4 regions of the Methylobacterium sp. CM6246 genome follow, and region 3 is predicted to be linked to each of the others. Evidence: predicted binding sites of a transcription regulator. Region 3 holds the regulator's gene; each other region holds the start of a gene.

Region 1 (7,653 bases), on a different contig from region 3:
GCGATAGCGTCCGCAGTCGGTGGCTCGACGTCATGGAAGGCGGCGGCGCGCTGCTCTTCGTGCTCTGCGGCCTGGCGCCGATGCTGGTCGGAGCCGCGTTCATGGAGAACGTGCTGCCGTTGGGCACGTTTCGCGACCTCTTTTCCGGCGGCCTGATGCTGGTGGAAAATCTCGGCGTGGCGGCGGCCGTCGCGGGTGGTTTCACTCAGCTCTTCCTCGAATTCATGGAGGAGACCCGGGAACCCGACCAATCGGACGATCCGAAGGGAGAAGACGCGTGAGCTGGCTCCCCTACGCGGTTGCCGCATGGCTGTTCGGCATCGGCCTGTTCGGGATCAGCACCAGCCGGAACTACATCCATCTGATCGGCTGCCTCTCGGTCTGCCAATCGGCCACCTACGTGCTGCTTCTCGGCATCGGCTACCGCTGGGACGCCATCGCTCCGATCTTCTACGACCACCCGCCCGGCACACCCGCCGTCGACCCGGTGATGCAAGCGCTCGTGCTCACCGACATCGTCGTCGGCGCGACATTGACCGCTCTGCTGCTGGTCCTGACGCTGCAGGTGTACAAGCGTAGCGGCACACTCGACCCGGAGCGGCTCCGACCGATGCGGAAGAATGCCGGCGGCGGACGCGTCGGCGCGCGTCAGGAACCTGGCGCGGAGGCGCAGCTCTGATGCCGGATTGGTTCTCGCTCGGCTGGATCCCGAGCGCGGTGCTGCCGCCCCTTCCGGTGGCGCTGCCGCTGGCGATGTGCGCGGCCCTGCTCGCGACGGCCCACCTCATGCCCGGTCGTTGGCCCGACATCCTCGCGAGCCTGACGGCGCTCGCGGTTGCAACCCTCTGCGGCCTGATCGCCGTGCGGGCGGCGGACGCACCGCTGGTCTACTGGTTCGGCGGCTGGACGCCGCGGGCGGGCATGCCGCTCGGCATCGGCTTCTCGGTCGATGCCGCGAGCGGCTGGGTCGCGGCGTTCATTGGGACGCTGTTTGCCGCGAGCTTCGTCTTCGCCTGGGGCTTCTTCGAGGAGACCCACGGCCACTTTCAGATCCTGATGCTGCTGTTCCTGGCGGCCATGGTCGGATTCGTCTTCACCCGAGACCTGTTCAATCTGTTCGTCTGGTTCGAGGTGATGAGCGTCGCGGCCTTCGCGCTGACCGCCTATCATCTCGACGAATCGGCGCTGGCCGGCGCCCTGAACTTCACCGTCACCAATAGCCTCGCGGGCTTCCTGATGCTCGGCGGCATCGGGCTGATCTACGCGCGTGCGGGCACGCTCGACTTCGAGGAACTGGCCCGCGCGGTCGCCCATGCAGGGCGCGATCCGGTGACAGCTGGCGCCTTCTGCCTGGTCGCCACCGCGCTGATGATCAAGGCCGCCGTGGTCCCGTTTCAGTTCTGGCTCGCCGACGCCCACGCGGTGGCCCCGAGCCCGGTCTCGGTGATCTTCTCCGGCGCCATGGTCTCGCTCGGACTGTTCGGGCTCGCCAAGCTGACCGCGGTGGTGTTCTCCGGCTCCGATCAGGTCCGCGGGGCGGTCTCGCTGTTCATGATCGGCGCCGGCAGCGCGACCGCGCTGGTGGGCGGCTGGATGGCTGTGCTCCAGCGCCACCTCAAGCGCCTGCTTGCCTTCTCGACGATAAGCCATGCCGGCATCATGCTGCTCGGCATCGGAACGCTGTCGCAGGGCGGCACCGGCGGCCTGCTTCTCTACCTCGTCGGCCACGGGCTGGTGAAGGGCGCGCTGTTCATGGTGGCGGGCATCCTGCTCGCCACTCGCGCCGGGATCGACGAGATCGCCCTGCGCGGCCTCGGCCGCGGGATCGGGCCCGCGGGCATCGCGATGGCGCTCGGCGGCCTTCTGCTGTGCGGCCTGCCACTCGGCCTCCTCGACCAGGGCACCCGCGTGCTCCAGGGCGCCCTCCTCGACGGCGGCCACCCCTTCGCAGTCGCGGCGACCGTCGTCGGGGCGGGGCTCACCGGTGCAGCGGTCCTGCGCGCCGCCGGCCGGATCTTTCTTGGACTTGGGCCGGATCCCGGCAATGAAGCGCAGGCGCCAAGCGAGGCCGAGCGAGAGAAGGCCAACCGCCCGCTCTGGCTGATGTTGGCGCCCTGTCTGGTCCTGCTAGCCCTGAACATCGTGGCACCGGAGGCTGGGGTCGCGCGCCTCGCCGCCAAAGCGACACCGGCCTTCATGCACCAGGGTGGCAGCTTGGGGCACGGACCCGAGTGGCTGCCCTGGCTCAGCCTCGCCCTAGCACTCGTGATCGCGGCCTTTGCGCTCGGCCGCCATAAACTGCCCCGCTGGTTCTCGAGGCCGGTCCGCGCCACGCAATTGGCGCCGACCCGGCTCTTGGAACAGGTTCACAGCGGCTTGATCGGCGACTACGTGACCTGGGTGGTTGTCGGATTGGCTATCCTCGCGGGTCTTCTCGCAACCTCCTGAGCTGGCGGCTTCTTACAAACGGAGAGGGCTGCGATGCCGATGGCACGGTCGGCGGATCTGTTTGGACGTGCCCACTCCGCTTCGCCGCGTAATTCCCCCGAAGCGGTCGTTCGAAGCTCTCTCGTTGATCCTCTAAAGCAGACGTCACCGCCCATGCCCTCGGACAGCAGTTCGCGTTCAGCATCAGCCGCGGTCCTTCGCACCCCTTCGCGCCAGTTGCATGCGAAGCCGCTTTAGAACAAAATGTGAACTATCGGCCAAGCGTAGCAAGAGCCCTAGCGGTCAGCGACATGTCACCCCCGAGCTCCGGCCGCACGCTGTTCTTCTTTGAAAAGCCCTCTGCGATGCGGCAGTTGCAGCGCTTTTTCCATTCGCCGAACACGGTCTGCGTGGCGGCGGAGGGGCACCTGCTGTCTGCCGAGGAACCAGGTAGCATCCGGCCCGAATGGAAGCCCTGGCGCTTCGATATCCTCCCGATCGTGCTCGCCACCATCCCGGTCAGCTACGGCACCAACCGGTCCGGCCAGTCGCACGAACCGAAGATTGCTGCCATCCGGCAGGCGCTGAGCGGCGTCGAGCGTGTGATCATCGCCACCGATCCCGGACGCGAGGGCTCGATGATCGCCTGGGAGGTGCTGGAGCACCTCGGCTGGCGTGGGCGGGTCGACCGGCTCAAGCTCGGCGCGCTCGACGACGTCTCGATCCGCCGCGCCTTCGCTGCCCTGGCCAAGGAACCAAGCTCGGGCGAGCGCGACTACGCCGCCTATCTCGAAGCGCTCTGCAGGCAGTATGAGGACTACCACCTCGGCCTGAACGGCACACGGGCCATCTCGCTGCGTCTACGCCCGCCTGCTTTCCGGGAGCCCTGGCGCTTCGGCGGCGTGCAGACGCCCACCCTCGCTATCCTGACCGACCTGGAGGAGCGTATCCGCTCCTTCGTGCCGCAGGACTTCTTCAAGGTCGCTTTGCACCTGGGGACCCAGTCCGGTGCTGAGCTGACCCTGTGGCACGCACCCAAAGAGCGGATCTTCGACGCGGAGATCGCCGAGACGATCCGGACAGCCGCCGCGACGTGGTCGGGGGCCCTGACGGTCGAGCACAAGGATGTGCGACGCGCACCGCCCCGGCTCTTCTCGAAGGACACCCTCGCCCGGCGCTGCGCCAAGCGGTTCGGCTGGGATCCCCAACATACAGCGGGCATCGCCCAGGATCTGTACGATCAGGGCTACCTCAGCTACCCGCGCACGGAGTCCGAGTACCTGCCGGAGGGGCAGGCGGCTGATGCTGCAACGGTGATCGCCGCGATCGCCACCGTGCTGACCGACCTGCGTAGCCTCATCGCGCGGGATCATGTGCCTGTGATCCGCCGTGGCATCAAAGGGCACTACGTCAAGGATCCAGGGGAGCATCACGCGATCGTGCCCTTGCGCAAGGTTCCTGAGCGCAGCCGCCTCTCAGCCGATCAATTCCGGTTGTGGGAGCTCGTCGCGAAGACCTACCTGACCGCTCATCTCCCTGACGGAATCGATGCCCGCACCAGCGTGACTGCCGAGGTACGGACGCCGATTGGCCCAAAACGGTTTGTCGTCTCCGGCAACGTCATACGTGCGCCCGGGTGGCGTGCGGTCTACGGGAGCGAGACGGAACTCGAAGCGGACGCCGTGCCCGGCAAGGCCAGGCGCGAGGCGGAGGCCATGTCCGCCCGCCTGCCGGTTGTAAACGACGGTGAGGGCGCATCGGCTGGAACTGCTGACGTCGCTTCCGCGATGACCGAGCCGCCGCGGCGGATCACCCGAGGCGAGCTCCCGGTGGTGATGGGCCGACTGATTGATCAAGTGGATGATCCAGTGGTCAAACGCGCCCTGGAGAACCCGGTCAACCCGAACGAGCCCAAGGGGCTCGGCACGGCCGCCACGCGCGATACGATCCTGCCCAAACTCCTGAAGAGCCGCTACATCACGCTGTCCAACGGCAAGGATCCAGCCATCGAAGTCACCGAGGTGGGGCTGGCATTCATCACGGCGGTGCGACGCGTGTTCCCGGCCTACGGTGATCCGGTGGGGCGAGCGATGTTCGAGGCGGAGTTGGCAGAAATCGGTCGTGCCAAAACGCGCGCTGAGGCCATCCAGCGCGCCGATGCCTTTCAACATCGCACGCGGGCGCGTCTCGATGAGCTGATCGCCGCGATCTCGAACTCACCGGTGGTCAGCCTCGATCCCAGCCTGATCCCACACGGTCAGGGCGACAATCGGCCACCGACCTCGGCCATGCTGTCGTTCGCGGTGAGCTTGGCCGAGCGAAAGGGCGTGAAGCTGCCGCGCGGCTGCAAGAGCAACATCAGCGTCTGCCGGGCCTTTCTGGACACCCATGCCGGGCCGCGCGCGCCTCAAAACGACGGCGTCAGCCAGCCCGGACACCAGCGTGTTCCGAGCGCGGCGATGCTGAGCTATGCACACGGTCTGGCGGAGCAGCGAGGCATCACTTGTCCGCCGGAGATCGAGACGAACTTCGACGCATGTCGTCGCTTCCTCGACGCACACACCTCTCAGCCGCGGCAGCAGACGCCAGAGCCAAGCTCCGGAGGAGCGAAAGGCAACAAACCTGCCGAACGGGAAAAGCGGCGGGGCAGGGTAGTCGAGATGCCGAGAAAGGCCCCGATACGGCGCCGAGCCTAAAGCGGCGGGCGTGAGCGTTGAGATTTAAGCTCTCGATCGTGAAGCCTTGGATGGCTCGCGAAGTTCGTAATGGTTCATCGCCGGTCTCGTGGCGGCGTCACGCGCCCTGAGCATTCTAAGCAGGGCAGCCAGCATGCGCTCGTATGTGCCTGCTCGGCCGCGGTAATCCCCGCCCCACGGGTACGGCGTGCCACTCAGCCAAACAGTTGCGGCAGCAGGTTGCCATCGCATGCCGCGCCGTGAAGTTCGGATGTTCGCCTACGGCGTTCGCAAACGTGGGGCTCCGGTCATTCCCGGGACCTCAATCCGTCATCCACGGCGGAAATCTCTTCGATGGCGCGGGTCGAGATCACAGAAAGCGGCTGCTCGACCAGGATGTCGGACGCCCCGCGCGGCCGAGCGGCAGCATCCCGGCTCTTTATCAGCAGCCATGTCGCGCGTTGCTCCTCCCGCTTGGTCTTCATCCGCACCAGGCGCCACGCGCCCGTGAGTTTCTTGCCGTGCAGCTGGAATCGAAGTGAGCCCGCGGCGAGACCGGCCACGGCGTCGCCGTCCGGTTTCCAGATGCCGCGGTCCCAGATCAGCACAGCGCCCGCCCCGTACGAGCCCGCCGGGATGACTCCCTCGAACCCGGCATAATCCAGTCGATGGTCCTCCACCGGCACGGCCAGCCGACGCTCGCCCGCCACGAGACTCGGGCCACGCGCCAACGCCCAACTTTTGAGTACGCCGTCGAGCTCGAGCCGGAAATCGTAGTGCAGCCGGCGCGCAGCGTGCTTCTGTACGACGAAGGCGATGTCCGTAATCGCGTCCTCATCGTCAGGATGCTTCTACGGGATCAGCATGACCCAGCCACGCGCGCAACTTGGTCCAGCGGGGCTTGGTATTGCCGCCGCGGACCGCGATGCCCAGTGCTTTGCGCTGCCCGAGCAGCACGACCAACCGCTTTCCGCGAGTGACCCCCGTGTACAGGAGGTTCCTCGCCAGCATCGTCCAGTGCTGCATGGCCAATGGGATCACCACCGCCGGGTACTCCGAGCCCTGCGACTTGTGGATGGTCGTGGCGTAGGCCGGCACCAGCGTGTCGAGTTCGCCGTACGGGTAGACCACCTCGCGGCCGTCGAAATCGACGATCACCGCACCCTCGTCCTCGTCGATGCGGGCGACGGTTCCGAGATCGCCGTTGAACACCTCCCGGTCGTAGTCGTTCTGGCTCTCCATCACCCGGTCGCCGGGTGAGAAGCGCCAGCCGAACCGCTCCACCGAGATGGCGGGGTTCGGGTTCAGCACCGCCTGGAGTTCGTGGTTGAGGTTGCGCGCGCCGAGCACGCCGCGCTGCATCGGGGTGAGCACTTGCACGTCGCGCACCGGATCGAGGCCGAAGCGCGCCGGGATGCGTCTGGTCACCACCTCGATCAGCGTCTCCACCGCCGGCTCGGGCTCGTCGATCTCGATCAGGTGGAAGTCGCTGTCCGCGCCCCGAGCAGCTGGCTCGGGCATCTTGCCGGCGTTGATCCGGTGCGCATTCACGACGATCCGGCTCTCGGCCGCCTGCCGGAACACTTCGGTCAGCCGCGCCACCGGGATAGCTCCCGAGGCGATGATGTCCGCCAAGACCTGCCCGGGCCCGACCGAGGGCAACTGGTCAACATCGCCGACGAGGAGCAGCGCCGCGTGCTCCGGCACCGCCTTGGTCAGGGCGTTCATCAGCGGCACGTCGACCATCGAGGTCTCGTCGATCACCAGCAGGTCGCAGGCGAGCGGGTTGTCCTCGTTGCGCGAGAAACCGCCGTGCTTCGGGTCGATCTCCAGCAGGCGGTGGATCGTCTTGGCCTCGAGCCCGGTCTGCTCGGTCATGCGCTTGGCCGCCCGGCCGGTCGGGGCGGCAAGCAGCACCTGCACGCTCTTCGCCCGCAGAATGCGCAGGATCGTGTCGAGCGTCGAGGTCTTGCCCACGCCCGGACCGCCGGTGATCACCGCGAGCTTGGCGCCGAGCACCCGCCGCACGGCTTCCCCTTGCGAGGGTGAGAGCGTCTTGCCGGTCTTGTCCTGGACCCAGGGCAGAGCCCGGGCGAGGTCGATCTCGGGCCAGGGCGGTGTGCCCTTCGTTCGGCGGAGCAGCCGCTCGGCGATCATCCGCTCGGCGGCGTGCAGCCCAGCCAGGAAGATGCACGCCTTTTCGCCGAGGATGTCCTGCACGACCTCGCCGGTCTCCAGCACGTCGAGCAACGCCGAGCGGATCAGTGCCGGCTCGACGCCGAGGAGGTCGCCCGCGAGCTTGATCAGTTCCACCACAGGGAGCGCGCAGTGTCCGCCGTCGGTCGCCGTCTGCAGGGCAAACGAGATGCCCGCGCGCAGCCGCTGCGGTGCCTCCGGGGTCAGCCCGAGTTTCATGGCGATGGCGTCGGCGGTCTTGAAGCCGATGCCGCGGATGTCCTTGGCCAGCCGGTAGGGGTCCTCGGTCATGACCGCGATGGCGTCGTGCCCGTAGGTCTTGAAGATCCGCACCGCCCGCGCTGTGCCGACGCCG
Region 2 (7,653 bases), 1.6 Mb from region 3:
AAGCCCGTGTCCGGCCAGGGCGAGCTGCCCCGGCGCGGGGCCGGCCTGGCTCAAACGGGCGAGCTGGTGAGTCGCGGCCAGGGCGAGCAGACCCACGACGGCCGAGATGCGCAGCGCCCAGGCCAGGGATCCTGTGGGCCGGGCCGTTCGGCTCGGGGCCGGATGCGCCGGTACGGGCCTGTCCGACTCGGCGGCGGGTCGGCGCGTCCCGAAGGGCTTCTGACTCCGCTCGGCGGGCGGGAGCATGGTCTGTCCTTCTCGGTCCGGCATGCGGCCGGCGACGGTCGATCCGGGACGGTTACCACCCCATGGTTAACCGCCGACTTACGCGGGACGGGACGAGCAAGCGCTCACCGTACCAGAATAAAACGGTGTCCCCGGCGCCCTTGCGGAAGAGCCCGACTTGCGCCGGGCCCGAATCGGACAGATCCCGGCGTCTCCTGATAATGAAGCCCGAATAATCTTCAGGCTTTGCTCAAACGCCGTTGCAGCTTCCGATACACAGTCCTTCGCCGAGGACAGGGATCTTCACGCTTAACCTTCACCTTTCGTTGACAAGATCGGGCTAGTCTCGGCGGGCTTGTTGCAGGAAAGCGACAGACCCGCCGACCGAGAGCGCCTAGAAGGCAGCCGGCTCAAGCCAACCCCAGGACCCATGGCACCATGAAAAAAGTTCTTCTTGCATCGACCGTTCTCGCCGGCATGACTGTCGCCGCTTCCGCGGCCGACCTGCCGCGTCGCGCTGCGCCGCCGCCGGTGTTCACGCCGGTGCCGGTGTTCACCTGGACCGGCGCCTACTTCGGCGTGAATGCCGGCTACGGCTTCGATGCCAGCAGCCGCAACACCGCCAGCTACGGCCTGCCGGCCGGCTCGCTGGTCAATTCGCCCGGCACGAACGCCGTCGTCAGCGTCGGCAACCGCAGCAACAACGACGGTTTCACCGGCGGCGCCCAGATCGGCTACAACTACCAGTTCACCCCGGGCTCCGGCATCGTGGTCGGCTTCGAGGCTGACGCCCAGTACGTCGACTTCGCCCGCCGCGCCAACGTCACCCAGAACTACGGCATCGCCGGCGCCCCGGGCTTTGCGTTCTCGAACCCGCGCGCCTTCGTCGCCACCAGCGGCAACGGCCTCGACTACTTCGGCACCGCCCGCGGCCGCCTCGGCTACGCCTTCGACCGGACCCTCGTGTACGCCACCGGCGGTTACGCTTACGGCTCGGGCCAGGACGACCAGAACTTCGCTGGCCGCAGCTTCCGCAACAGCTTCCGCACCGGCTACGCCGTCGGCGGCGGCATCGAGTACGCCCTGCCCACCGACTCGTTCCTGAACTTCTTCAAGTCCTCGGCCGTGACCCTCAAGGTCGAAGGCCTGTACGTGAACCTGGACCGCCAGAAGAACACCGCCGGTGGCGTGTTCTACGGCAACCTGCTGGCCCCGAACGGCACCGCCTACCTCAACGGCGCCGCCGCCAACACCGAGTTCGCCGTCGTCCGCGCCGGCGTGAACTACAAGTTCGGCTCGTACTAAGATCGCACTTCGGCGCCGGCTTGGCCGGCGCCATCGTGACCCGGGGCCCGGCCGCAAGGTCGGGCCCTTCTGCGTTTTAGGACCACCGAGGCCCGGTGCGACAGGGGCGACAGGAACACCCGTCGCCGCCGGCGCCTTTCACGGTCGGCGCCCGGATGGCTCGGCCGCGCCGGAGCGATCCCGATGCGCAAGATCCGACTGATCACGTCCCGTCTGCTGCTGCCGCTGAATGTCCTGTCCCTGTCCGGACTCCCGGCTCCGGCTCAGGATGCCAGCGTGATCGGCACCAAGACTGTGCTGCCCGGGACCGGGCCGGGCACCTCCACCAGCGGGGAGGGCGGCGGCCGGCTGATGACGGCGGCCAGCGCCGAGGCCGCGGCCAGGCGCCAGGGCCTCAAGCCGGCGGCGTTCCTGGCCTCCAGGATGATCGGCGTGACGGTCCGCAACGCGGCCGGCGACAATGTCGGCACCATCGACGACCTGCTGATCGCCGATGGCGGTGCCCTGAAGGCGGTCGTGCTGGATGTCGGCGGCCCGCTGGGCCTCGGCAGCAAACGGATCGCCGTGGAGCCCGGCGCCCTCGTGCTGCGCCCGGGCGGGGAGCGGTTCTCGGCCGTTCTCAACATGAGCACCGACACCGTCGCGGCCGCCCAGCCCTTCGATCCGGCCAAGGCCATGGCGTCGGAGTAGCCTCGCCGGCAATCGCTTGACGCGGACGCGATCCAGGCGCTCCGACCCGAAAGCGGTCTGCAAGTCCGTCAGTGCGACCGTCGCGAAGCAACCCAGTGTCGCGCGCGATCCCCAGGTGTCGCGTTCCCCCGTGTCGCGTTTCCCCGAATCGCTTCGCTGCGGCCACGCTGACGAAGCGTCGTTTTACTGCCGCCCTGTCGCCTCAGATATCCAGATCGACCCCGTCGGCGAAGGCGGCGCGCTCGCTGATGAAGGCGAAGCGGGCTTCGGGCTTGTTGCCCATCAGGCGCTCCACCGTATCGCCGGTGGATTCCCGGGCCTCCTCGAGGATCGCGACGCGCAGGAGCGTGCGCTTCTTCGGATCCATGGTGGTCTCCTTGAGCTGGGCCGGCATCATCTCGCCCAGGCCCTTGAAGCGCCCGATCTCGACCTTGCCGCTCTTGAACACCGTTTTGGTGATCCGCTCCCGGTCGGCGTCGTCCCGCGCATACACGACCTTCGAGCCCTGCTGCAGCCGGTAGAGCGGCGGGATCGCCAGGTAGAGGTGGCCGCGATCAATCAACTTCGGCATCTGCCGGTAGAAGAACGTGATCAGCAGCGATGCGATGTGGGCGCCGTCCACGTCGGCGTCCGTCATGATGATCACCTTGTCGTAGCGCAGGTCCGCCTCACGGAAGGCCGCGCCGGTGCCGCAGCCGAGCGCCAGGGTGAGGTCCGAGATCAGCTGGTTGGCCCCGAGCTTGTCCCGGGAGGCCGAGGCGACGTTGAGGATCTTGCCGCGCAGGGGCAGGATCGCCTGGGTCGTCCGGTCCCGGGCCTGCTTGGCCGAGCCGCCGGCGGAATCGCCCTCGACGATGAAGATCTCGGAGTTGGCCGTTCCGGCGGCCGAGCAATCGGCCAGCTTGCCGGGCAGGCGCAGCTTGCGGGTCGCGCTCTTGCGGGCGACCTCCTTCTCCTGGCGCCGGCGCAACCGCTCCTCGGCCCGGTCGATCACCCAGTCCAGCAGCTTGTTGGCCTGGGCCGGGGAGGCCGCCAGCCAATGGTCGAAGGCGTCCCGCACCGCCGTCTCGACGATCCGCTGCGCCTCGACGGTGGCCAGCTTGTCCTTGGTCTGGCCCTGGAATTCCGGCTCGCGGATGAACACCGACATCATCGACGCGCAGGTCGCCATGACGTCGTCGGTGGTCACGGCCGTCATGCGCTTGGCCTGGTTCACGCGCTCGGCGTGCTCGCGCAGGCCCCGCAGCAGCGCGACCCGCAGGCCGGCCTCGTGGGTGCCGCCCTCCGGCGTCGGGATGGTGTTGCAGTAGGAATGCGAGAAGCCGTCCTCGGCGACCATCCAGGCCACCGCCCATTCGAGCGAGCCGTGGGAGCCGGGCTTGGTCACCTTGCCGGTGAACATCGCGTCGGTGACCAGGTCCTTGCCCTCGATGTCCCGGGCCAGGTAGTCGCGCAACCCGTCCGGGAACCGGTGCACCGCCTCGGCCGGTACGCCCTCCAGCCCTTCGAGCAGGGCGGGGGCGCAGCGCCAGCGGATCTCGACGCCGCCGAACAGGTAGGCCTTGGAGCGCGCCATCTTGAACAGGCGGCGCGGGTCGAACTTCAGGGAGCCGAAGATCTCGGCATCGGGGTGGAACCGCACCCGGGTGCCGCGCCGGTTCTGGACTCGTCCGACGAGTTCGAGGGCCCCCTGCGCGTGGCCGCGCGAAAAGGTCTGGCGGTAGAGGGTCTGGTTGCGGGCGACTTCGACTTCGAGGAGGTCGGACAGGGCGTTCACCACCGAGATGCCGACGCCGTGCAGGCCGCCGGAGGTCTCGTAGACCTTCGAGTCGAACTTACCGCCCGCATGCAGCGTCGTCATGATGACTTCGAGGGCCGACTTGCCGGGGAATTTCGGGTGCGGGTCCACCGGGATGCCGCGGCCGTTATCGGTGATCACCAGGGAGCCGGATTCCTCCAGCTCGACCTCGATGAAGCTGGCATGGCCGGCCACCGCCTCGTCCATGGAATTGTCGATCACCTCGGCGAAGAGGTGGTGCAGCGCCCGCTCGTCGGTGCCGCCGATATACATGCCGGGCCGGCGCCGGACCGGCTCCAGGCCCTCCAGCACCTCGATGTCGGAAGCCGTGTAGCCGGCCTCCGGCTCGGCCGCCGCGATGGCCGGGACCGAGGCCGATTCCACCAACCGCCGCCGCGGCTCCGCCGGACGCGGGGCAGGGGGCTTGCCGCCAGGCCCGAACAGGTCGCGCGCCGGATCGCTCACGCGCGGCCTCCGCGCGCACGGCGCGTCGGCCGGCTCGGCGTCGGGCAGACGGGCCTTTGGCGATCGGACCTGGGATCGTGCAGCATGCGCCTTCATCCCCGCATGATAGCGGAACAAAACAGAAACATCTAGAGGGTCCGGTGCGTCGCCGAACCGACCCATCATCGCATGCTGCGCCGCCGCGAGCGAGGGGCGCGGCCGGCGCGGCGCGAAGGCGCCGTCATCGCCACGTTGCACAATCGTGGGTTAACGGTTTCTCCGCCGCCGCTCGGATCGGAACCGGGTGGCTCCGACCGCGTTCTGTCGGAAAAGAACTTGACCGTGGTCCGGGAGCCGCCGTCGATGAGCAACGCCGCTATCGAGGCCCGCCGCCTCACCCTGATCCGCTTTGAGCGAGCCGCCGGCACCGTATTCGGGTGCGAGGACGATGCGCCCTCGGTCGTTCCGCAGGCCCGCATCTTCGTGAACGGCCTGACCATCGCGTTGGCGACCGTCGCGACCGCGTTGGCAGCCACGATCACCTACCTGGCCTGAACGCGACGAACCGCGACGCTTTCTTCGCGGTTAGCGGGTCCGGCGCTCAGCCGGCCCCGGATTTCTTCGCCGTCGTCTTCTTGGCCGCTGGCTTCTTCGCGGCCGTCTTCTTCACCGCCGGCTTCTTCTCGCCCGTCGCCGCGCGCGCCGGCGCCTTCCGGGCCGAGCTGCGCTTGGCCGGCTTGCCGCCGCCCGACGCCCGCTTGGCGTTCACCAGCGCGATCCCCTCATCGAGGGTCAGCGCCTCGGAATTCATCGTCTTCGGCAGCGTCGCGTTGACTTCGCCATCGGTGACGTAGGGGCCGTACTTGCCGGCCTTGACCACGAGGTCCCGCCCACTCGTCTCGTCCTTGCCGAGCGGGCGGCCCGGATCGGCGGCAGCGCGGCCGCGGCCGCCGCCCTGCTCCTTGGCGACGATCAGGTCGATGGCGCGGTTGGCGCCGATCTCCAGCACGTCGTCGTCCTTGCCGAGGTTGGCGTACATCTTCCCGTGCTGCACGTAGGGACCGAACCGGCCGAGATTGGCCAGGATCGGTTCGCCGGTCTCGGGGTGGCGCGCCACCTCGCGGGGCAGCGCCAGCAGCGCCAGGGCCTTGTCGAGGCCGACCTCGGACGGCGAGAGCCCCTTGGGCAGCGACGAGCGCTTCGGCTTCGCGGCGTCCTTCTCGGTGGAGGCTTCGCCGAGCTGCACGAACGGCCCGAAACGCCCGTCCCGGATCGTCACCGGCATCCCGGTCACCGGATCGTCGCCCAGCACCCGGACGCCCGGCTGGCCACCCTCGCCCGAGGAGCCGTCGCCGTCGCCGTCGATCCCCGAGGCCGAGAGCTGACGGGTGTACTTGCACTCCGGATAGTTCGAGCAGCCGATGAAGGCGCCGAACTTGCCGAGCTTCAAAGAGAGCTGGCCGGTGCCGCAGACCGTGCAGGTTCGCGGGTTCGCGCCGTCGCCTCTGTCGGGGAAGATATGCGGACCGAGAAGGCCGTTGAGCGCCTCCAGCACGTCGGTGACGCGCAGCTCCTTGGTCTCCCCGATCGCCGCGGAGAAGTCCTTCCAGAAGTCGCGCAGCACCGCCCGCCAGTCGATCTCGGCGTTGGAGACCCGGTCGAGCTGGCCTTCGAGGTCGGCCGTGAAATCGTACTCGACATAGCGCCGGAAGAAGCTCTCCAGGAAGCCGGTGACGAGGCGTCCCTTGTCCTCCGGCTGCAGCCGCTTCTTTTCGATCTTGACGTATTCGCGATCCCGCAGGGTCTGGAGAACGGCGGCGTACGTGGACGGCCGGCCGATGCCGAGCTCCTCCATGCGCTTGACCAGGCTCGCCTCGGAATAGCGCGGCGGCGGCTCGGTGAAGTGCTGGGTCGAGGTGATACGCTCACGGGTGAGCGGGTCGCCGGCCTTCATCGGCGGCAGGCGCTTGCTCTCCTCGTCCTCCTCGTCGTCCTTGCCCTCCTGGTAGAGGGCCAGGAAGCCGTCGAACTTCACGACCTGGCCGGTGGCGCGCAGGTCGATCCGGCGCGGGCCGACGCTCGCCGCCACCTCCACGGTGGTGCGCTCCAGCTCAGCCGATTCCATCTGGCTCGCCATCGTGCGGGTCCAGATCAGGTCGTAGAGCTTGGCCTGCTCCGGCTCGAGGTGGCGGGCCACCATCTTGGGCAGGCGGCTCATGTCGGTCGGGCGCACGGCCTCGTGGGCCTCCTGCGCGTTCTTGGCCTTGACGCTGTACTTGCGCGGGACGTCCGGCACGTAGCGGTCGCCGAACTCGGTGCCGATGACCTTGCGGGTGTCCTGGATCGCCTCCGGCGCCATGTCGACGCCGTCGGTCCGCATGTAGGTGATGATGCCGACCGTCTCGCCGCCGACGTCCACGCCCTCGTAGAGGCGCTGCGCGACCCGCATGGTCTGCGCCGGCGCCATCCCGAGCTTTCGCGATGCTTCCTGCTGCAACGTCGAGGTGGTGAAGGGCGGCTGCGGGTGGCGCTTGGCGGGCTTCGCCTCGACGCTCGCAACCTGGAAGCTCGCGAGCTCGAGGTCGCGCTTGAATGCGGCGGCGTCCGCGCCGGTGCCGACGTCGAGCCGCTGGATCCGCTTGCCGTCGGCCCCGACCAGGCGGGCCTCGAAGGTCGCGCCGTCCTTGGTGGTCAGGGTCGCGACGATCGACCAATACTCGCGCGGCTTGAAGCTCTCGATCTCCATCTCGCGCTCGACCACGAGCCGCAGAGCCACGGACTGCACGCGGCCGGCCGAGCGGGCGCCGGGGAGCTTGCGCCACAGCACCGGCGAGAGGTTGAAGCCGACGAGGTAATCAAGCGCCCGGCGCGCCAGGTAGGCGTCCACCAGCGCCTGGTCGATCTCCCGCGGCTTGCGCATCGCCGCCTCGACCGAGGCCTTGGTGATGGCGTTGAAGGTGACGCGCTCGACCGGGATTCCCTTGAGCGCCTTTCGGGCGTTCAGCGCCTCCAGGACGTGCCAGGAGATCGCCTCGCCCTCGCGATCCGGGTCGGTCGCCAGGATCAGCTTGTCCGCGCCCTTGCAGGCCTTGGCGATCTCGCTGACGCGGCTGGCGCCGCGGTCCGCGAGTTCCCAGACCATGTGGAAATCCTGCTCGGGATCGACCGAGCCGTCCTTGGCCGGCAGGTCG
Region 3 (7,653 bases):
GGGCGCGCGGATCGTAGTTCTTATAGACCCGGTGGCCGAAGCCCATGAGGCGGAACGGGTCGTTCTTGTCCTTGGCCTTCGCGACGTACTTGCCGACGTTCTCGGGCGTGCCAATCTCCATCAGCATCTTCAGCGCCGCCTCGTTGGCGCCGCCATGGGCCGGCCCCCATAGGCACGCGATGCCGGCCGCGATGCAGGCGAACGGGTTCGCGCCGGACGAACCGGCGAGCCGCACGGTCGAGGTCGAGGCGTTCTGCTCGTGATCGGCGTGCAGGATGAAGATCTTGTCGAGGGCTTTCGCGAAGACCGGATTGACTTCGTAATCCTCGCACGGAACCGCGTAACACATCCGCAGGAAGTTCGAGGTATAGTCCAGATCGTTCTTCGGATACACGAAGGGCTGGCCGATAGAGTACTTGTAGGCCATCGCGGCCAGCGTCGGCATCTTGGCGATCATGCGGATCGACGCGATCAGCCGCTGGCTCTCGTCGGTGATGTCGGTCGAGTCGTGGTAGAAGGCCGAGAGCGCGCCGACGGAGGCGACCATCACGGCCATGGGGTGGGCGTCACGCCGGAAGCCGGTGAAGAACCGGTTCATCTGGTCGTGCACCATGGTGTGGCGCGTGACCCGATAGTCGAAATCGGCCTTCTGGGCGGCGGTCGGCAGCGTACCGAACAGCATCAGGTAGCAGGTCTCGAGGAAGTCGCCCTTCTCGGCGAGTTGCTCGATCGGGTAGCCGCGATAGAGCAGCACGCCCTCATCGCCGTCGATGTAGGTGATCTTCGATTCGCACGAGGCCGTCGAGGTGAAGCCCGGATCGAAGGTGAAGGCGCCGGTCTTGGCGTAGAGCTTGCCGATGTCGATGACGTCCGGGCCGATCGTGCCGGACTTGACCGGCAGTTCGATCTCCTTGCCGTCCACGGTGATGGTGCTGGATGCGCTCATGGAACGTGGACCCTTCTCTGGCGACGTGGCGGATGCCGGCCTCGGGCTGCCCGAGTCGACCCCGGGGCCGGAGCACGCCGCGCGTCATGTTGCGGGTGCTCACAGGCCATGGGTTACCCAAACGGCAGTGCAGCAGCAACGGGGTCGGTGACAACCGACCGCCATCGCCAAGCAAAATCCGGTACCAAGCGAAATCCGGGCCGAGGCGCGCAGTTCCTTCCCGCCCGCTCAGCCCTGCGGCACCTGATCGGCGAGGCGCGCCAGGGTCTCGGATCGTCCGAGCACCGCCATCACGTCGAACAGGGGCGGGGAGGTGGTGCGGCCGGTGAGTGCGGCCCGCAGGGGCTGGGCCACCTGCCCAAGCTTGCACCCGGCTGTCTCCGCATACTGACGCACCGCACCCTCGGTCGCCGCCGCGCTCCACTCGGGCAGCGACTGGAGATCCGGCAGCACCCCAGCCAGACGCGCCCGGCCCTCGTCGGACAGGAGCGTCCGGGCCTTGTCGTCGAGCACCAGGGGACGCTGGGCGGTGAGGTAATAGGCGCTGTCGAGCAGTTCGATCAGTGTCTTGGCCCGCTCTTTCAGGCCCGGCATGGCCTGGATCAGCTGGTCCTTGAGGGCTGGCTGGAGCGTCGCCGGGAGGCCGCGCTCCGGGCCGACGTTCGGCAGGATCGTCTCGAGCGCGCCGACCAGATCCGCATCGGCGCTGCCTCGGATGTAGAGTCCGTTGAGGTTGGCGAGCTTGGCGAAGTCGAACCGCGCCGCCGAGCGCCCCACTGCGCGGAGATCGAAGGCCGTGATCATCTCGTCGGTGGAGAACACCTCCTGGTCGCCGTGGCTCCAGCCCAGGCGCACGAGGTAGTTGCGCAGCGCCTCCGGCAGGTAGCCGAGGTCGCGGTAGGCCTCGACCCCGAGCGCCCCGTGGCGCTTCGACAGCTTCGCCCCGTCGGCGCCGTGGATCAGCGGGATATGGGCCATCCTGGGGATGTCCCAGCCGAGCGCAGAGAAGATCTGGCTCTGCCGGGCCGCGTTGGTGAGGTGGTCGTCGCCGCGGATGACCTGGGTGACGCCCATGTCGTGGTCGTCGACCACGACGGCGAGCATGTAGGTCGGCGTCCCGTCCGAGCGCAGCAGGACGAGGTCGTCGAGATCGCGGTTGGCCCAGGTCACCCGCCCCTGCACGGCATCCTCGACCACCGTCTCGCCCTCGATGGGCGCTCGCAGCCGGATCACCGGCCTGACCCCGGCAGGAGCCTCGGACGGGTCGCGATCGCGCCACCGCCCGTCGTAGCGCGGGGCCCGGCCCTCGGCTCGGGCGGTCTCCCGCATCTGCGTCAGTTCCTCCGCGGAGGCGTAGCAATGGTAGGCGCGGCCGGCGGCCAGGAGCTCCTCGGCGACCGCGCGATGGCGCTCGGCGCGGGCGAACTGGAAGACCACGTCCCCGTCCCAATCGAGGCCGAGCCAGGACAGGCCGTCGAGGATCGCGTCGATCGCGCCCTTGGTCGAGCGTTCCCGGTCGGTATCCTCGATGCGCAGCAGCATCTTGCCGCCGGTGTGGCGGGCGTACAGCCAATTGAACAGCGCCGTGCGGGCACCGCCGATATGGAGGTATCCGGTGGGCGAGGGGGCGAAGCGCGTGACGACGGCTGAGGACATCGGGCCGATATGTTCGGGGGCGAAGGGCGACGGGGCGGTGCAGGGCGTCAGGGCGGCGCCCGTCGCACGGCGTGGCGCCCGTAGCACGAAGCGTCCGCTGTAGCACGGGCCGATGGGTGCGTTAAGAATCCCCGGCCGGGACTTGAGTCGTCCGGCACGGGGCGGGGCGGATGCGGCGGATCGGCGCGAGGCTGGCGGGCGGCGCGGTGGCGCTGGCCGGCACGCGCCCGGTGTCGATGCCGGCGCTCCGCGGCTGGCTCGCCGATGGGCTCACCCGGGAGGTCGAGCAGCGCCGCCTGTTCCCGTGGCTGGCGGTGGCGTTCGGCGCCGGGATCCTGGTCTTCTTCGGGTGTGCCGACGGGACGCCGTTCCTCGCCGCCCCCTTGGCCGGAGCGGCGCTCGCCCTCGCGCCGGCGCCGTTCCTGGGTGCGCGGCCGGGGGCACTCGCCCTTTGCCTGGCGCTGACAGCCGGCTTCCTGGGCTTCGCGGCGGCGACCTGGCGGGTCTCGCAGGTGGCGGCGCCGATCCTCACCCGCACTACAATCGGGCCGCTGACCGGGATGATCGAGGGGCTGGACGAGCGCGAGGTCGGCGCCCGGCTGGTGATCAGGGTCGAGAGCTTCGCCGGGCTCGAACCCGCTTTGAGGCCGCTTCGGGTGCGGGTCTCGTTCCGGAAGGCGCCATCCCTGCGGCCCGGGGACTTCATCGCCGCGACGGCAAGGTTGCTGCCGCCGCCCGAGGCGGCACGACCGGGCGGCTACGATTTCGCCCGGGATGCCTACTTTCAGGGACTCGGCGCGGTAGGCTCGCTGATCGGGGCGATCACGGTTCGAGAGCCGCCCACCCCGCCGCCTCTGCGCCTGCGACTGGCAGCCTTGCTGGACGAGGCCCGCAACGCGCTGACACGCCGGATCGCGCAGGCCGAGGGCGGGCAAGCGGGGGCCGTGGCGGCGGCCCTGGTCACGGGCAAGCGCGGCCTGATCGGACCGGCCGCCAACGATGCGCTCCGGGCGGCGGGCATCTATCACGTCGTTTCCATCTCGGGCCTCCACATGGTGCTGGCCGCCGGCGTGGTGTTCTGGCTGGTGCGGGCCGTCTTGGCGCTGGTGCCGTATTGCGCGCTGGTCTGGCCGATCAAGAAGATCGCCGCCGGGTTCGCGATGCTGGGCGTCACCGCCTATTGCGCGTTCTCGGGCTGGGACATCGCCGCCGAGCGCTCGCTGATCATGACGCTGATCATGCTCGGCGCGATCCTGGTCGACCGGCCGGCGCTGTCCATGCGCAACCTCGCGCTGGCCGCCCTGATAGCATTGGCGCGGGAACCTGAGGGCCTGCTCGGACCGAGCTTCCAGATGTCGTTCGGGGCGGTGGCCGGGCTGATCGCCTGCGCGCGGCTCATCGACGGACGCCTGTTCCAGCGTCCCGGGGCGGGGCGGATCGAACGGTTCGTCGGCACCGGCCTCTCGGCCGTGACAGGCACCCTCGCGACGACCCTGGTGGCACAGGTCGCGACGGCGCCGTTCGTGACCTACCATTTCCAGACGGTCCAGCCGTTCGGGCTGATCGGCAACGCCCTGACCCTGCCGCTGGTCTCCCTGGTCGTGATGCCGGCGGCGGTGATCGGGATCCTGGCCTATCCCTTCGCCCTGGACCGGCCGATCTGGTGGCTGATGGGACAGGCGGTGGGCGGCATGCTGGCGATCTCCGAATGGATCGCCGGCTTCAATCGGGCCGTCCTGGTGCTGCCGGCCTTCGGCACCGGCGCGCTGATGCTGCTGGCGGCAGGGCTGCTGCTGGCGACGCTGCCGGTATCGCGGCTGCGCTGGCTGGCCCTGCCGCCCGCACTGCTCGGGCTCGGCCTCGCCGTCGTTCCGGAGCGATTCGACCTGTACGTCGACCGGCAGGGCGGTGGTGCGGCCGTGCGTGGACCGGACGGAGTCCTGTGGGCCCTCGGCAATCCTTCGGCCTTCGTGATGGAGCAGTGGCTGAAAGCGGATGGCGACGGGCGATCGGCGAAGGCGGTGATCCAGGCTTCGTCGGCTGTCGGACGGTGCGACCGGCTCGGCTGCACCGCAAGCCTGCCGGACGGCCGCGCCGTCGCCCTGGTCCGCGACCGGCGCGCCTTCACGGAGGACTGCGCCCGGGCGGCCCTGCTGATCTCGCGGCTCGCGGCGCCGCCCACCTGCACGGGGCCGCTGGTGATCGACCGCCGGGTGCTCGCCGAACGAGGCGCCGTCGCGCTCCGGGCCGACCGGAATGGCTTCACGGCACGCTATACCCGCGACACGGGCCGTACCGTGCCTTGGCGGGCATCACCGGCTTCGCGGCCGTCGCCTGTCCCACAACCGAAAGTGGTAACGCCCTCCGAGCCGATCCCGGCCGAGGCCGACGTCGCCGGTTCCGAGGCCGCGCCCGGCGACGCGCCGGCCGAACCCCTTCAGTAGCGGCGGACGAGGCTGACGAGCCGGCCCTGGATCTGGACCCGGTCGGGCCCGAGCACGCGGGTCTCGTAGGCCGGGTTGGCGGCCTCCAGGGCGATCGAGGAGCCCCGGCGGCGGAGCCGCTTGAGCGTCGCCTCCTCGTCGTCGATCAGCGCCACGATGATGTCGCCGGTATTGGCCGTATCCTGCTTGCGGATCACCACGAGGTCACCGTCCAGGATGCCGGCATCGACCATCGAGTCGCCGCGGACCTCGAGGGCGTAATGCTCGCCGCCGGCCAGGAAGTCCGGCGACATGGTGATGGCGTGGCTCTGGTTCTGGATCGCCGAGACCGGCGTACCGGCCGCGATCCGGCCCATCACGGGGATCGAGATGGCGCGGCCGCCGTCGTCGATCATCCGGGCGGTCGCCGGCTGCGCCGGCAGCTTGGACTTCCCGCCCTCGACCACGCTCGGGGTGAAGCGGCGGGGCTCCGCGGGTGGAGCAGCCGCCTGGGACAGGCTCTCGGGGATGCGGATCACCTCGATGGCGCGCGCCCGGTTCGGCAAGCGGCGCAGGAAGCCGCGCTCCTCGAGGGCCGTGATCAGCCGGTGGATGCCCGATTTGGACTTCAGATCGAGGGCGTCCTTCATCTCGTCGAACGAGGGCGGGACGCCACATTCCTGCATGCGGCTCTGGATGAAACGCAGGAGGTCCAGCTGCTTGCGCGTGAGCATCGACGGGGGACTCGCGGCTTGGAGGACCGCTTCGATGCGGTCGCGGAAACAAATCACGAACACGTTAAACGTTCCGCAAGTGTTCCGCAAGCGTGATCGGCCGAGCTTGATCGATCGGCGATGTGCGGATGCGGCCGTTGTGTGCCGTGACGCGGTCGCTCCGCCATGGCAGAACCGGTCTGGCCGGATCGGCACGAACCCGGGCCAGCCTCGGTGACCCGAATCGCCGCAATGGTCCATAGGCTGGGACGGTCAGAGTGGCGCGGCGGGCCGCTCACGTCTGCCCACGGCACCTTGCCCGGACGACAGACATAGATCGCATGGACGCCGCATCATCCGACATCGCCGAGACCTGCAGCCGCGTGAAGCGCCTGAGAGTGGCGACCGCGGCCGCCCATGATCAGCTTGATCGGCGCATCATGGCGGCAAAGCCGTTCGCGAGCCTGGAGCGCTACGCGCTGTTCCTCCAGATCCAGTACAGGTTCCATGCGGTCGTCGATCGAGTCTATCGCGATGGCGCGTTCGCCCATGTCCTGCCCGATCTCGACGGCAGGCGCCGACTGCCCTTGATCCAGCAGGATCTGCGCGATGTCGGAGCGCCCGTCCCTGACGGCGCGTCCGAGGAACATCCCGGGACGATCGAACCGGCGCAGGGATTGGGCTGGCTCTACGTCGCCGAGGGCTCGAATCTCGGGGCGGCCATCCTGCTCAAGGAGGCCCGGGCGCTCGGCCTGTCGGAAACCCACGGTGCGCGCCATCTTGCCGGACATCCCGAAGGACGCGGGTTGCATTGGCGGCTTTTCACGGCCGCCCTCGACCGGGTCGAACTCCGGGAGGCCGGGGAGCAACGCGTCGCCGCGGGGGCGACGGAGGCGTTCCAGTTCGTGCGTCGGCTGGTCGGGGACGTCTTCGAGGACTGACGGCGCCGCCACCCGGTCGGATCGTTCCGCCGTCCTGGCGCAGCAACAAAGCCTGTCACGCGCGCCGTCCACCGCCGAGTCGAGCGATGACCGGTCGCGGACGCCTGGAACGGCATCTCGGGCGACAAACGAATTGACTGGGCAAGCGGCGCCGTTTCAATGCGCCGAGGTGCTTGCCCCGGTCGGCGGGGCAGGCGGATCGTCCCGGCGGCTTCGAGACTGGGCTGGAATTGGGCTTGGGATGACGAGGATGCGACGCGCGGCTCTTCTGCCCATCGGTGCCGGGGCCGTCGGCTTGGCGCTGGCCGGCTGCACCACCGGGTTCTCGTATATCTCGCGCAACTACGTGGCGCTCACCCCGCAGGTGGTCACCATCGGCTGCAAGGAGCCCTACGAGGTCTACGACAACCGGCAGGTGCGCCGGATGCTCGTCGTCTCGAACGCCCTGCGCGAGTACACCGGCTGCAATCTCAGCGAGGTGCGGATCGATCCCGATCCGGCCGCGACCCGGGTGAAGCGCTTCCGCACCGCCGCCCGCGCCTATCTCGACGAGACCGTGCGGGAGGATTGCCGGATCACCGGCGAGACGGTGTTCGATCCGCAGAAGAGCGAATTCACCTACGCCTGCGACGCGCCGATCGAGAAGCGGGGCACGGTGGTGCCGCGCCTGCCGGGCCGCAATCCGGGCTTCATCCAACAATGATCTGAGCCGCCCGCGCCGGCCCCGAGACCGCCCGGTCAGGCGCCCGGCTTGGGGAAGGTGCGCTCGGCCGCATCGCCGGCCGCCGCCAGCAGGGCGCGGGCGAAGGCTCGGGCCTCCGCCCGGTCCAGCACGATCGCCGCGGTGACCGGGCCGCCGCCGAGGTCGGCGAGGGCGAGTTCGAGCCGTACCCCGTCCGGCATGGCGCTCGCCTGGAGGCTCCAGCCGCCCCCCCGATCCGTGCTCTCCGTCATGACATCCCTCCCGGCTGCCG
Region 4 (7,653 bases), 2.8 Mb from region 3:
CGCGCCGGCGCCTTCGCCTGGGCGCCGGCCTTCGCGAGTTCCTCGGCCACCAGGGCCTGGAGCCGGCCTTCGCGCAGGGGATCGTCGATCTCCACCGCCCGGGCGAGCGCGCGGCCGAGCGACGCCGGGTCGGCCCCCGGAACGCTCAGGTCCTTGAGGGTGAGGCTGCCGCTGCCGGACAGGTTGTCGGCGAGGCCCGGGGCGGTCTCGGCCGTGGTGACGAAGCGCGCGGACGCGGTCAGGCGTCCGCCGATCGGACCGCCGGCCAGGGCGGAGAGGGCCACGTCGTCGAGGGCGCCCTCGCCGGTGACCGACGCCTCCGCGCCCCGACGGGTGAGCGTGGCCGAGCCCGCGATCCGCCCACCGGCGAGCTTGCCCGTCAGGTTGCGCAGGGTCAGGACGCCGTCCGCAAGGCCGAGGGCCAGGCCGGCCTCCGTGGCGGCGAGGCCGCGGCCGAGGTCGAGGGTCGCGACACGGGCCTCGAGCGCGAGGGGGGCGAGCGCCTGCGGGACCGGGCCGAAGCGGTCGGCCTTGGCCGGATCCGGTGGCAGCAGCAGCGCCGTCGTCAGCTGCGGCACCGACAGGCGGTCGAGGCTGAGCCGGCCGCGCAGCGCCCCGCCCGGGGCCCGCTGCAGCCGGCCGCCCAGGGCCGCGCCCGCGACCGTCCCGGTGGTGTCGGCGGCGATGTCGCTGCCGTCCTTGGCGAGGACGAACGTCAGGTCGGCCGGCCACACGCCCGGCGCCAGGCGCGCGGCCCCGGCCAGGGTCAGGAACGGGGCGAGGTCGGCGGTGGCGGCCCGGATCTCGCCGGCCCCCGGCAGGGCGTCGGACCCCACCAGGATCGGCCGGGCGGTGGCGAGCTTCAAGCCGGCGAGCGTGCCGTTGACGGCCAGCGCCAGGGTGTCGGCGTCCGGCCGCTCGGCGCTCAAGTGCAGCTCGGCCGGCTGCTGCAATCCGGGGATGTCGGTGCGCCCGAACCAGAGTCCCGCCCGGGGGGCCGCGAGGGTCGCGGTTCCGCCCTCGATCCGCGTGCCGCGGCTCGCCAGCGTCAGGTCGAGGGTGCCGCCGCCGGCGCTGCCCTTGATCTGGCTGCGCAGGGCGTCGGACGCGCCGCCCTCCCGATCGAGGGTCACGGCGAGGTCGAGGGGTGCCTCGCGCAGGAACGCGGGCAGCAGGCGGATCTCGCCGACCCAGACCCGTTCGAGCAGGCCGAGCAGCGGGGCCGCCACGGGGGCCTTCAGGCGGCCGGAGACGCGGCCGGTCCCGTCCGCGCCGATACGGCCGGACAGCTTGGCGCTGGCGCCCGCGAGGTCCGTCACGTCGAGGCTGTCGACCACCAGGCTCGACCCGTCCGACTGGATGCTGGCCGCGATCGTGCCGTTGCCGGAGCCGGCCGGCCCGTAGCGCACGTCCTTGGCCTCCAGCGTCAGGGCGAGGTCGTGGTCGCGCAGGCTGCCGAGCGTCGTCCCGAGCGGCGGCAGGGCGGCGATGTCGATGCCGCTGGCGCGGATCTGGGCGTCGAACCGCCCGCGCGCGCCGGCTTCCGCGGCGGTGTAGCGGGCGTTGCCGGTGACGCGGGCCGCCCCCAGCGCGAGGCGCAGGTTGCGCACGGACAGGCTGGAGGCGGCCGCCGCGAGGTCCGCCGCGGCCTCGACCCTGCGCCCGTCGAGGAGCGCGGTCAGGGGGCCCTCGACGCCGAGCCGGCGCAGGTAGCGCCCGAGCGGGTCGGAATCGGCCGCGACCAGCGCCACGGGACCGGTGAGGCGCAGCGGCGCCGCCTCGACCTGGCCGCTGACGGTCAGGGTCGCGTCGCCGGGTCCGGTCGCGGTCAGGCGGCGCAGCAGCAGGCCGCCCGCGCGCTCGACGGTGCCGGCGAGCGCGAGGTTCGACCATTCCTCGCCGCCCAGGACCGCGCTGCCCACCGACAGGTCGAGGTCGAGCATGGCCGGCAACCCGGCCCCGGCGCCCGGCAGCCCGCGGCCGATCAGGTTCTGGCCCTCCGGGGAGGTCAGGAAGGCGTCGAGGTCGAGCCGGCGGGCCTCCAGGGTCAGGCCGGCGCGCCATTGGCGCAGGTCGAGCCGTCCGGTGCCGCCCAGGCGCAGCGCCCGGCCGCCCGGATCGATCGCCAGCTCGACGCCCTCGAACCGGACCTGGGTGCCCCGGGCCTTGAAGCTGCCCCCGAGCGAGAACGGCAGGTAGGGGCCGGCCGCCTGGGTCGGCGGGCCGACCACCAGGCGGGCCGAGCCTTCGGACTCGATGACCGTCCCGTCGGACTCGGTGGGGACGAGGCCCAGCCGGGCGTCGGCCTCGAAGCGGGGATGCGCGTCGCCGCCGCCGGCGATCTTCACGGCGAGCCGCCCGTCCGCCCCGGGGGTCCCGCTCACCGCCCGGAACGGGACGCCGCCGCTGGTGCCCTCGACCCGCCACGGCCCGATGAGCGCGGGGGTCTGCAGGTGCAGGTCCTGGACGTAGAGCTGGTCGGTCCGGCCGGTGGCCGGCACCTGGGTGGTCACCAGGAATTGCTGGACGTGCAGGTCCTCGATGGCGAAGTCGCGGGCGCGCAGGGCCTCGCCGAGATCGGGCGGGATCCGCAGGGCCTCGCTGGCCACCACCGGGAGCTTGATCTCGGCCCGTCCAATTCGCGTCTCGGTGAAGCGGAACTCGCCCTTCAGCAGCGGCGTCAGGGCGATCTCGGCCTTGACGAAGCGGGCGTCGAGGGTCGGGCGGGCCGGATCGGCCCCGAGATGCAGGCGGTCGATCCGCAGCCGCGGCGAGGGCAGGAGCCGAACCTCGATCCGGCCGTCGGTCCGGGCCGGCACCCCGAGGGACCGCGTCAGGCCCCGGTCGACGAGCGCGCGCTGGGCCTGCCAATCGATGACGGGCGGAACGGCCAGAGCCGCGACGAGAACCAGGATGACGGCGCCCGCCAGCGCGGTCAGAAGATCACGCACGCTACCCGTTCCGCACTCTTTTCCGCGCGGGCCGGCACCATCGCGATGCCCCGCCGTCGCGTGCCCCCCTGGGCAACCTGTCACCGGCCATAGCACGATAAGTCCCGGACGGCGCCAGAGGCGCTGCCGGCCGCGCGCCGCACGGGCGATCCCCCCTCGGAGCTGCAGCGGCTCCGGACCGAATGGCCTCGACGCCGTTCGCGATTTGGTCCAGGGAAGCGGAATGCAGAATGGCCCGCACGCGCAGCCCGCCGGGGACGGCGCTCCGACCTCCATCGCCGCCCGCGCCATGGGCGCCCTCCGGCGGGACGCCGCCGCCTATCTCGAAGGGCTCAACCCCGAGCAGCGCCGCGCCGTCGAGGCGACGGAAGGCCCGGTGCTGGTGCTGGCCGGGGCCGGCACCGGCAAGACCCGGGTGCTGACCACCCGGATCGCCCACCTGATCGCCACCGGCCGCGCCCGCCCGTTCGACATCCTGTCGGTGACCTTCACCAACAAAGCCGCCCGGGAGATGAAGCTCCGGATCGGCGCGCTGATCGGCCCCGCCGGCGAGGGCATGCCCTGGCTCGGCACCTTCCACGCCATCGGCACCAAGATCCTGCGCCGGCATGCCGAGCTGGTCGGGCTGAAGTCGGACTTCACGATCCTGGGCACCGACGACCAGCTGCGCCTGATGAAGCAGGTGATCGCCGACCAGAACATCGACGAGAAGCGCTGGCCGGCACGCGCCCTGGCCCACACCATCGACGGCTGGAAGAACCGCGGGCTCTCGCCCGAGCAGGTACCCCCGGGCGAGGCCGCGTCCTTCGCGTTCGGCAAGGGCGGCACGCTCTACACCGCCTACCAGGCCCGGCTCGCCACGCTGAACGCCGTCGATTTCGGCGATCTTCTGCTGCTCTGCCTCAAGCTCTGGCGCGAGAACCCGGACGTCCTGGCCACCTACCAGGACCGGTTCCGCTACATTCTGGTCGACGAGTATCAGGACACCAACGTCGCCCAGTACCTGTGGCTCAGGCTGCTCGCGCAGACCCGCAAGAACATCGCCTGCGTGGGCGACGACGACCAGTCGATCTACGGCTGGCGCGGCGCCGAGGTCGACAACATCCTGCGGTTCGAACACGATTTCCCGGGTGCCGTGGTGGTGCGGCTGGAGCGCAACTACCGCTCCACCGGGCACATCCTGGCCGCCGCCTCGGGCCTGATCGCCAAGAACGAGAGCCGGCTGGGCAAGACCCTGCGCACCGAGGACGAGCCGGGCGAGCGCGTCACCGTGACCGGCGCCTGGGATTCCGAGGAGGAGGCCCGCCAGCTCGCCGAAGCGATCGAATCCCTGCAATCCAAGCAGCACCCCCTGTCGGAGATCGCCGTGCTGGTGCGGATCTCGGCGCAGATGCGCGAGATCGAGGACCGGTTCGTCCAGCTCGGGCTGCCCTACCGGGTGATTGGCGGTCCGCGCTTCTACGAGCGGGCCGAGATCCGCGACGCGCTGGCCTACCTGCGCGTCACCATGAACGTCAGCGACGACCTCGCCTTCGAGCGGATCGTGAACACGCCCAAGCGCGGCCTGGGCGACGCCACCCTGCAGCAGCTCCACACCTTCGGCCGGGCCAACCGCCTGCCGCTGCTGATCGCCGCCCAGCGCCTGTGCGAGACCGACGAGCTGAAGCCCCGGGTCCGCGCCACCCTGCGGGCGCTCACCGAGAGTTTCTCGCGGTGGGCCCGGCTGGTCGAGACCCAGCCGCACAGCGAGGTCGCCCAGACCATCCTGGAGGAATCCGGCTACACCGAGATGTGGCAGAAGGATCGCTCCGCCGACGCCGCCGGCCGCCTGGAGAACCTGAAGGAATTCGTCCGCTCGATGGAGGAGTTCCCCGACATGGCGGCCTTCCTGGAGCACGTCTCCCTGGTGATGGAGGCCTCCGAGGCCGAGGGCGCCGAGCGGGTCTCGCTGATGACGCTCCACGCCGCCAAGGGCCTGGAATTCGACACCGTGTTCCTGCCCGGCTGGGAGGACGGCCTGTTCCCCAACCAGCGGGCGCTCGACGAGAGCGGCCGGGCCGGCCTGGAGGAAGAGCGCCGCCTCGCCCATGTCGGTCTCACCCGGGCGCGCAAGCGGGCGAAGCTGTCGTTTGCAGTCAACCGGCGGATCCACGGCCTGTGGTCCTCGACCATCCCGTCCCGGTTCATCGACGAATTGCCGGAATCGGCCGTCGATGTGGTCGAGGCGCCCGCGCATTTCTCGGCCGGCGCCTCGCGGTTCGACCGCAACCCGACGCCGTTCGGATCGAGCTACGGCACGCCCGGCTGGCAGCGCGCCCAGGCCAACACCGGCGCCGGGAGCCGGTCCGGCTTCGGCACCGCGCCCGGCGGACGGTCGGGCGGCCCGCGCCAGATCGAGGGCGAATTGATCGCCAAGTCGAGCGGTACGCCATCGGCGTTCCAGGACGGCCAGCGGGTCTTCCACATGAAGTTCGGCCCCGGGACCATCGCGGGCGTGGACGGCAACAAGCTCACCGTCGACTTCGACAAGGCCGGCCGGAAGATGGTCCTCGACAGCTTCATCCAGGCTGGATCGAGCTAGCCCCGCCGACCGGGCCCGGGCGTTCGCGGGCCACAGGGTCGGCCGGCTTCGCCCGTGCTGGCCGGATGAAGCGCGGTCGTGCCGGATGGCCGCGCCCGCCCGTGTCCCGGGCCCTCGACCTGATGCCATCTTGCCAGCGTCCCGGCAGTTCCGGCGGCGCGGCACCGACCGTCACCCCCTGGTCACACCGGCCGCGCAAACGTCCCGTGCGAATCGCGTTGGTGCGACGCTTGCACAGCGTATTCGACCCCGGGCGAGGCGGCGTGACGCTCTCCACAGGCGAATAGCACGGGGCGGAACCTTCGGCATGGCGCCGGAATTAGTTTCGGAATAGTGTAACTCCGGGAGCACCAAGGTAAACGGCAGTTCATCGACAGATCCAGGTTGGCAAGTCCCGTTGGAGTGTTGATCCATGAAGCGACGCCGCACACGACTTGAACTGGTTGAAGACCGCACGCCCCGTATTCACCGCACCCGCTTCGACGAAGAACGCAACCTCAGCCCGATCCAACCGCTCACCGACCGCCAGGCCGAATATCTCGACGCCCTGGCCAGCGCCCCGCAGGTGATCGTCCTCGGGCCCGCCGGCACCGGCAAGACCTACATCGCCGGGACCCGCGCCGCCGACCAGCTCCGCCAGCGCCGCATCTCCAAGGTCGTGATCACCCGCCCGAACGTGCCCTCAGGCCGCTCGCTCGGCTTCTTCCCCGGCACCCTGGAGGAGAAGATCGCCCCCTGGGTCGCCCCGCTCACCGAGGCCATGAAGGAGCGCATGGGCCAAGCCGCCTTCGAGATCGCGCTCAAGACCGGCGACATCGAGATCGTGCCGTTCGAGGTGATGCGCGGCCGCACCTTCAAGAACTGCCTGGTAATCCTGGACGAGGCGCAGAACACCACCACCGCCGAGATCAAGATGTTCCTGACCCGGATCGGCGACGACTGCCAGGTCATCATCAACGGCGACGTCTCCCAGACCGACCTGCGCGAGACCTCGGGGCTGCGCACGGTGATGCACCTGATCAAGAGCCGGATGATGCCGATCCCGGTGGTGGAGTTCACCCGCGACGACATCGTCCGCTCCGGGATCTGCGCCGAATGGGTGAAGGCGTTCGAGGAAACGAATCTCTAACCCAGAAGTTGATGGCGGCGGGTCCTCGCGGGCCCGCCGTGCCCTCACCGGCACGAGACGACTCTCCGAACCTCCCGCTTGGGAGGATGAACCGGGCGCCATGCCCGGATATCAGAACATTGGAGTCTCCTCGTGAGGAAACTGACTTTCGCCTTCGCCGTGCTGGCCTCGCTGGGCGGTGCCGCCCTCGTCCAGCCCGCCAGCGCCGCCCCGGCCATGCCCTCGGCGATCGCCGCGCCGGACGCCGTCACCCAGGTCCGCGTGACGCCAATGGAGCGCCGTATGATGCATCGCCGCATGGAGCGCCGGATGATGCACCGGCGCATGGAGCGCCGGATGATGCGCCGGCACATGCACCGCCGGACGATGCGCCACATGTGATGCCGCGAAGCGGGGCCTCCGGGCCTCGCTTCCCCGCCTCCGGGCCTCGCTTCGCCGCCAGGACCGCGTTTCGGGCGTTGCTCCGCATCGAGCGGATTCCTATCTCGTGATCTCGAATCGCGCAGTCAGGCAGCCGAAGCGGCAGCCGGCCGATCCGGGAGACCACGATGCCCCCCTCGAACCGACTGTTCGACGACCTCGCCCGCCTGATGACCGACGCGGCCGGCGCCGCCCAGGGCGTGCGCCGCGAGGCCGAGACCGTGGTCAAGGCGCAGGCCGAGCGCCTCGTGCGCGACCTCGACATCGCCTCCCGCGAGGAGCTCGACGTGCTGCGCGACCTCGTGACCAACCTGCGGGCGCAGAACGACGCGCTCACCGCCCGGGTGACCGCCCTCGAGGCCAAATCCGGCACCGCCGCGGCCGGCGTGGCGGGGCTCAGCGAGGCGATCTGAGTCCGCACGGCAACGCTTCAGGCTTTTGCACAGGAAGCGCAGCCGACGATTTCGTTTCCTGTTCACCGAGCGTGACCTGCACTTTGTGTCGCGAGTCACGGCCGGTCTATAGTCAGGCATAGGGTGATTCGACGGCTGCCAGGCGATGTCCGCAGCGCT

Evidence for each region. The regulator LexA, encoded in region 3, represses DNA repair genes until DNA is damaged. The targets are predictions, from matches to a motif close to TGTTCNNNNTGTGTTCNG.
Region 1: ACYQPG_RS31550 (type IA DNA topoisomerase) is a predicted target of LexA. The motif match lies at 2,683-2,700, and genes of this name have one in related genera.
Region 2: parE (DNA topoisomerase IV subunit B) is a predicted target of LexA. The motif match lies at 4,593-4,610, and genes of this name have one in related genera.
Region 4: ACYQPG_RS00855 (ATP-dependent helicase) is a predicted target of LexA. The motif match lies at 3,147-3,164, and genes of this name have one in related genera.

Annotation. Positions count from the first base shown of each region.
Region 1 is NZ_JBTXKY010000003.1:269,133-276,785, reverse strand. It holds gene ACYQPG_RS31565 (MnhB domain-containing protein) at 1-281, shown strand, start outside; gene ACYQPG_RS31560 (sodium:proton antiporter) at 278-679, shown strand; gene ACYQPG_RS31555 (complex I subunit 5 family protein) at 679-2,448, shown strand; gene ACYQPG_RS31550 (type IA DNA topoisomerase) at 2,739-5,123, shown strand; partial or broken gene ACYQPG_RS31545 (DUF4186 family protein) at 5,239-5,370, opposite strand; gene ACYQPG_RS31540 (DNA polymerase ligase N-terminal domain-containing protein) at 5,411-5,920, opposite strand; gene recD2 (SF1B family DNA helicase RecD2) at 5,943-7,653, opposite strand, start outside.
Region 2 is NZ_JBTXKY010000001.1:4,536,283-4,543,935, reverse strand. It holds gene ACYQPG_RS22040 (hypothetical protein) at 1-246, opposite strand, end outside; gene ACYQPG_RS22035 (outer membrane protein) at 664-1,530, shown strand; gene ACYQPG_RS22030 (PRC-barrel domain-containing protein) at 1,714-2,220, shown strand; gene parE (DNA topoisomerase IV subunit B) at 2,423-4,483, opposite strand; gene ACYQPG_RS22020 (hypothetical protein) at 4,652-5,017, shown strand; gene topA (type I DNA topoisomerase) at 5,064-7,653, opposite strand, start outside.
Region 3 is NZ_JBTXKY010000001.1:2,939,092-2,946,744, forward strand. It holds gene gltA (citrate synthase) at 1-946, opposite strand, end outside; gene gltX (glutamate--tRNA ligase) at 1,175-2,602, opposite strand; gene ACYQPG_RS14475 (ComEC/Rec2 family competence protein) at 2,773-5,046, shown strand; gene lexA (transcriptional repressor LexA) at 5,040-5,759, opposite strand; gene ACYQPG_RS14485 (biliverdin-producing heme oxygenase) at 6,080-6,679, shown strand; gene ACYQPG_RS14490 (hypothetical protein) at 6,930-7,382, shown strand; gene ACYQPG_RS14495 (hypothetical protein) at 7,418-7,633, opposite strand; gene ACYQPG_RS14500 (hypothetical protein) at 7,632-7,653, shown strand, end outside.
Region 4 is NZ_JBTXKY010000001.1:170,191-177,843, forward strand. It holds gene ACYQPG_RS00850 (AsmA protein) at 1-2,951, opposite strand, end outside; gene ACYQPG_RS00855 (ATP-dependent helicase) at 3,175-5,532, shown strand; gene ACYQPG_RS00860 (PhoH family protein) at 5,945-6,661, shown strand; gene ACYQPG_RS00865 (hypothetical protein) at 6,794-7,042, shown strand; gene ACYQPG_RS00870 (accessory factor UbiK family protein) at 7,210-7,494, shown strand.